Regions from separate parts of the Enterococcus spodopteracolus genome, predicted to be linked through region 1. Evidence: riboswitches for the same ligand, from Rfam matches in the RefSeq annotation. Region 1 holds a riboswitch; each other region holds the start of a gene.
What was found. Region 1 has a riboswitch for magnesium ahead of P3R27_RS09200 (FtsW/RodA/SpoVE family cell cycle protein). Riboswitches for the same ligand answer to the same signal wherever they lie in the genome.

Region 1 (2,275 bases):
GGGCAACGACCCACAATAAAGGAATCATGAATGGTATCGAAGCGATCATCTTAGCCACAGGAAATGATACACGTGCAGCCGCAGCGGCTATCCATGCTTATGCTGCTCGAAATGGTAGTTACCAAGGGTTGACTGACTGGCAAATCAAGGAAGATCATTTGGTAGGGAAATTGACGGTTCCTTTAGCTGTTGCGATAGTAGGGGGCGCTTCCCGAGTCTTACCGAAAGCGAAAGCTTCTTTAGATATGTTGGCAATTGATTCTGCACAAGAATTGGCACAAGTGATTGCAGCTGTTGGTTTAGCACAAAACTTGGCGGCACTGCGTGCACTTGTTAGTGACGGTATCCAAAAAGGACATATGTCCTTACAAGCGAGAGCATTGGCAATCACAGTTGGTGCCAAAGGGGACGAAATCGAGGGAGTTGCCGCAAAGCTTAGGGAATCAGGAACGATCAACCAACAAAGCGCACTAGCTGCCTTAGAAGCTATCCAGGCAAGCAAAAACTAGGAATAATTTGCGAAATGGTCATAGTAGCTGAGTGAAAATGACAAATAATTTTCACTATTATAACATTTCTCTCGAAACACATAAAAAAATGCCTATGCTAAGTATGAAGGATCTATAATCTAAAATTTATTTTTTTCATAAGAGGCCATCACGTCTTTTTATGCTATTTTCATTTTTTGTGAGGTTGTATAATATGTAAAAAAACGTAACAGACCTTGTCGATTAAAGGTTTTCTGTTACGTTTTTTTACATACTCTGATCTAAAAAATATAGAACGTATATTATTAAATTTTAAAAATAATTTATATAACATTAAAAAAAGCTAAAGTTTTTTAAGCTTATTTGAGGTTCTCTTGTGAATAAATAATCTAACAGGTATACTTTTCCTCAAATAGAATAACTTGTTAGGCGAGACTCCTAAACAAACATAGGCTATTGCGCAGAAACGTCGAAAGACGCCAATGTGTAAAACAGGAATTGTCGGATTAAGGCTCTTCATAAGATAGCTAAGAGAAATCTTTACGTTGTTTAGTGTCAAAACTCACACGATGAGACTGAAAAGCCAATCGTTTTTTTCGTTTGGCTTTTTTTATTCAAGATGGGTAAGTGACGTATCTCCGCTGTAACACAAAGGAGAAATATAGGATGGGTGTAAAAGACATAAGAAAAATAGATTTGTATTTGCTCGTACCATATCTGTTGATCAGTGTAATAGGATTATTGATGATCTATAGTGCGAGTACATTCCGTTTGATGTCATTCAATCAAAGTACAAATCAACTTTTAGTTCGACAAATGGTATTTGTAGCACTTAGTTGGGCAATGATTTTTTTCATTTACCGAGTGAAACCTGCATTTATACTCAATCATCGAATCGTAAAAATAATGATGGGAATCGGTATCGTGGGGCTGATCTTGACAAAGGTACCTGGGATTGGTGTCAATATCAGTGGCGCGCAAAGATGGATCTCAATTGCAGGTTTTCAATTTCAACCTGCTGAAATTGTCAATGTCGGTATGATTTTTTATTTAGCTTATTATTTTAGAAAACCCAAGCAATCATTGAATGAATTAAAAAAACCCTTTTTTATCATCGCTTTATGTTCTCTACTGATTTTATTCCAACCAAAAGTAGCTGGTGCGATCTTATTGATCATCTTAGCTGCAATCATGATCACGACTGTTCAATTACCAGTTCGCTATATTTTATTGTTTTTTGCAGGACTGTTCAGTCTCTTTTTGTTCCTTGGCGGCATCATTTATTTACTAGGGCAAAATGACCTATTACCAAGTATTTTTGCTCATACTTATGATCGCTTGAGCATTGCTTTTAATCCTTTTTTAGATCCTTATGGAAAAGGATTTCAGATGAGCCAATCTTATTATGCAATGTACAACGGTGGGCTTTTTGGATTAGGGCTGGGAAATAGTATTACCAAAAAGGGCTATTTACCAGTAGCCGAGACTGATTTTATTTTTTCGATTATTTTAGAAGAGTTAGGGCTGATCGTGGGCTTACTAATTCTAGCAATGGTATTTTCGATTATTTTGCGCTTATTTGTCTTGAGTGCGAATGAGCCAAATCAGCAAATCGGGTTGATTTATTTGGGAACAGGGATGCTGTTATTGCTACAGACAAGTATCAATATTGCAAGTATCAGTGGCATGATCCCAATGACAGGTATTCCGCTTCCTTTTATTAGTTATGGAGGATCAAGTTATTTGATTTTATCCATGCTTTTGGGCGTTTGCCTGAAATTGTCCTC
Region 2 (2,275 bases), on a different contig from region 1:
ATCAGGAATGATCATTCAACCAGAAAGTAGGAAAGCAAATGTTCAAACGAGTACCTTCAGAGTTAACAGAAAGAGAAAATTATAAACTATTGATTGGTTCAGTTATCCCTCGCCCGGTGGCAGTGGTTGCGACAAGATCTTCAAAAGGAGTGACCAATGTAGCACCATTTAGTTACTTCAATATCGTCAGTTCCAATCCGCCGATACTTTCTTTAGCTATCCAAAGAAAAAATGGAGAGTGGAAAGATACAGCTAAACATCTTATCGATACAAAAGAGGCCGTGCTCCATGTTCTAGACGAAAGAATACTTGTAGATGCGAATCAGACAGCTGCTAGCTTACCAAACGAAGAAAGTGAATTGTCGTTGACCTCTTTCACTACTTCCGAATCCGATACGATCAGCGTCCCAAGGATCAATGAAGCAAGTATTGCCTTTGAAACGACACTATACCAACATGTGCCGATCAAAAAAGGCCAAGAAACAACCGCTGATTTATTTTTACTGCAAATTTCTACTTATCAAATAAGTGAAGCTGTTTATGATGAACAAACAGGCTATATCGATCCGAAACAGTTACAACCAATCAGCCGCTTAGCAGGAAACGACTACGGTAAATTAGGTGAGATCATTCGCTTGTTACGTCCGGAATAAATATCCGGCTGATAACGCAGTTTTTTCTAGTGTAAAAATGATTTAAGAATCAAACGTTAGCTCTACATTTATTAAATAAAGTTTAATTTAGTTATTTTAATCTTTTTTTTATTGATTATCAATGGGAAGAGGAATATGATAAATTTTGTGAAAATCAAATAAGTACTAACCTTGTTAGGTGAGGCTCCTATACAAACATAGGCTATTGCCCAGAAACGTCGAAAGACGCCAATGGGTCAAACAGGAATTGTCGGATTAAGGCTTTTTCCAATAGCTAAGAATACGTTCTTTACGTTGTATAGTGCTAAAACTCGGACGATGAGATGATGCTAGGTCAGAAATCTTGTTCGAAAAGGTTTCTGACCTTTTCTTATGCTTTCTTTTCCTTTTTTGCTCGCTTTGCCTAACTTGTGTCTGGACAAGAAAGGGGATGCGCTGGAACAAGCTATTTGATTTTATCAATAAAGGTATTCGTCTCACTCCAAAGAATACCGAACGAAATAAAACAGAGAGACAAACAAAAAAGGTCGACGAGTTGCAGCTCAATCGACCCAAAGACATGTAAGAGAATAAACTCTTTACTTGATTCATCATAATAGACAAAGGTCCTCGTTTCAAGTAGAAGAGTTTGAAAGGAAGAGGCAACTGAATGAAACCATTTCAGAAAATCATATTAAGTATCTTGTTAGTACTTGCAATGGTCATTGGCTTTTTTTCTTTTGAATTTATCCAAGGGTTCTCCTCAGTGAAACAATCTGCAACAGTTGAGAAAGTCAATGCACAAGATGTCCCATCGATCATCAATGTAGCATTGATTGGTTCTGATGCACGATCAAAAGAAGAAAATGGTCGTTCGGATTCTTTGATGGTCGCCCAATATGATCAAAAGACCAAACAAGCCAAATTGATTTCTATCATGAGAGATTCTTACGTCTCTATTCCTGGTTATGGAATGAATAAGATCAATGCCGCCTATTCATATGGAGGTATCGACTTATTAAAACAAACCTTACAAGATAATTTCAAATTAGAGACCCCTTACTATGCAAGTATTACTTTTCAAGATTTTATTGATTATATCGATGAATTGTTTCCAGATGGCGTAACGATCGATGCAGAAAAAGATTTGGATTTAGATGGGGTAGCTATCAAAAAAGGAAAGCAAGCAATGGACGGAAATACCTTGTTGCAATATGCTCGTTTTCGTGAAGACGAAGAAGGTGATTTTGGACGGATCCGTAGACAACAACAAGTCGTTGAGGCGGTGGCCAGTCAATTGAAAGATGTCACATCGATCATCAAATTACCCAAGGCGATCGGCAAACTTTTAGGCAGTATCCAAACCAATCTACCGGAAAGTGTCCTGTTAGATTGTGGGTTAGATTTCCTAGATGACGAGAAGAAAATCAATACATTGTCCGTGCCCGTTGATAAAAGTTGGGACTTCAATGATAATACACCAGCTGGTAGTGTCTTGGAAATCGACTTGACTAAAAATCAGCAAGCGATACACGATTTTTTGGATAAATAACCATATTGATAAACCAGTTCCTAAAACGAACTGGTTTATTTTGATTAAAAAAAGTTAATATAAGAACAGTACTGGTTAAGAATCATTTGGG
Region 3 (2,275 bases), on a different contig from region 1:
TAGTATTGAGTCAATCCTCTCACTAAACGTGTGGAGCATGACCTCGAACCGAAGGACTGGCAGATCAATAAGATAATCAAAAATTTATGCACTCAAAAAGTCAGTGAGCAAAAAAATCATTTTTTCGCAGCTTCTACTTTCTTTGTATCGAATGGCGGAAAGAAACGTGTGATCTCAGTATTGGCTGCATCTCGTGAATCCGAAGCGTGAATGATATTTTCTGTACCAGGTAAGGCAAAATCGCCTCGGATCGTCCCAGGAACAGCATCCGCTGCTTTTGTTGCACCGACCATTTTGCGTACGAGATCGATCACATCTTCACCTGTTAATACCAGATAGACGACTGGACCAGAAGTCATATAGTCGATCAAGTCATCGAAAAAGCTTCGATTAGATAGATGTTGATAGTGTTCTTTTGCTAGTTTTTCAGTCATCGTCGCGAATTTCATTTCAGCGATTGCGAATCCTTTTTCTTCAAAACGCTGGATGATTCGGCCAATCAAATGACGTCTTACCCCATCAGGTTTGATAATAACAAGTGTACGTTCCATATCCTTCACTCCGATCTGTTGTGATAAGTTCATTATACCTAGAGAAAGAAAACATGACAAACGAATCCCATATAGTTTCAATTTTTTTGAAAATGTGTTTGACATTCCAGCCAATAGTTGTTACATTAGGTGAGGAAAAACTGAATAAGATTTGTTAGGTGAGGCTCCTATACAAACATAGGCTACTGCCCAAAAATGTCGAGAGACGCCAATGGGTAGAACAGGAATTGTCGAGATAAGGCTTTTCATAAGGTAGCTAAAAGCTCTTTTGCTTTTTACGTTGTATAGTGCCAAAACTCAACGAGTAGATCATCCATGCTTTTTTTTGTGCACTTTTTTGACCTTTCGCTGAGTTTTGGCGAAAGGTTTTTTGTTTCTCACCGATCTGTTTTTTCAAATAAAAAGGTGTTAGAGGGTGATCAAGTTGGGAAGTTGAAGTATCCAGTAGTCGGCCAAGAAAGTAATTTAAGTAAACGAAAGGAGATGAGAACAAATGGATGAAAGTCCGGTGTACAAGGAGACAAAGCGTTGGTATGTTGAGACTATTATCTATCTGTTCTCAGCGCCTTTGAAACACTCTGTCTCCGTTGATTAGATAAACGATCAAGCGCACAGCAGATATCAGTGTGTGTTTGGTAAGATCAAAGGAGGAACATGAGATGGAAAAAAAGAAAGAAACAAAACAAGTCTACGCTGGTTTTGCTAGTAAAAATAAGCAACAGTTATTTGACTTATTTCAAACAACACAAAAAGGCTTGTCTTCAGAACAAGTTGAAAATTTAAGAGAAGCTTATGGAAATAACAGTATTTCATATGGAAAGAAAACGCCGTTTATTGTGGAAGTGATCAAGGCGTTTATCACCCCTTTTACATTAGTATTGATTGCTTTAGGAATTATTTCTTTTATCACCGAGTATCTATTAGCTGCTCCAGCAGATAAAGATTTGTTTGGTGTAATCATTATTTTTGCCATGGTGTTAGTCAGTGGCACGATGACCTTGATCCAATCCGTACGTTCGAACCAAGCTGCTGAAAAGTTGAAATCATTGGTGAAAGTAACAGCTGCCGTAAAACGAGATGGTGGATACAAAGAAATTCCTATGGAAGAGATCGTTTGTGGCGATCAAGTTCGTTTGTCAGCTGGTGATATGATCCCAGCAGACATGCGGTTGCTCTCTGCCAAAGATTTATTTATCTCACAAGCGGCATTAACGGGTGAAAGCTATCCTGTTGAAAAGCATGCAACTGTGTGCTCTGGAAGAACACAAAGTGAAACGAGTTATGAAAATATTGCATTCATGGGAAGTAATGTGATTAGTGGTAGTGCAGAAGGTATCATCATCTCTGTTGGAAATGACACGATGTTTGGACATGTGGCACAAAACTTGTCACAAAAACCTGTAAAAACAAGCTTTGAATTAGGCATCCAAAAAACATCAATGTTGTTAATCAAATTTATGGCATTGATGGCACCAACTGTGATCGTTATCAATGGATTCACAAAAGGTGATTGGTTAGAAGCATTCTTGTTTGGCTTATCAGTCGCTGTTGGATTAACGCCAGAAATGCTACCGATGATCGTTACAACAAATCTGGTCAAAGGTGCCAGTGCTATGGCGAAAAAAGGAACAGTCATCAAAAATTTGAACGCCATTCAAAATTTTGGTGCGATCGATGTCCTTTGTACAGACAAAACAGGTACATTGACTCAAGATAAGATTATT

Region 2: it holds a riboswitch for magnesium, as region 1 does, so the genes downstream of both, P3R27_RS04585 (LCP family protein) here and P3R27_RS09200 (FtsW/RodA/SpoVE family cell cycle protein) in region 1, are expected to answer to the same signal.
Region 3: it holds a riboswitch for magnesium, as region 1 does, so the genes downstream of both, mgtA (magnesium-translocating P-type ATPase) here and P3R27_RS09200 (FtsW/RodA/SpoVE family cell cycle protein) in region 1, are expected to answer to the same signal.

The regions. Positions count from the first base shown of each region.
Region 1 is NZ_JARJHD010000006.1:107,984-110,258, reverse strand. It holds gene P3R27_RS09205 (hydroxymethylglutaryl-CoA reductase, degradative) at 1-509, shown strand, start outside; M-box (ykoK) riboswitch at 903-1,070, shown strand; gene P3R27_RS09200 (FtsW/RodA/SpoVE family cell cycle protein) at 1,155-2,275, shown strand, end outside.
Region 2 is NZ_JARJHD010000002.1:350,457-352,731, forward strand. It holds gene P3R27_RS04580 (flavin reductase family protein) at 39-653, shown strand; M-box (ykoK) riboswitch at 817-983, shown strand; gene P3R27_RS04585 (LCP family protein) at 1,303-2,184, shown strand.
Region 3 is NZ_JARJHD010000001.1:313,033-315,307, forward strand. It holds gene ndk (nucleoside-diphosphate kinase) at 117-551, opposite strand; M-box (ykoK) riboswitch at 695-867, shown strand; gene mgtA (magnesium-translocating P-type ATPase) at 1,211-2,275, shown strand, end outside.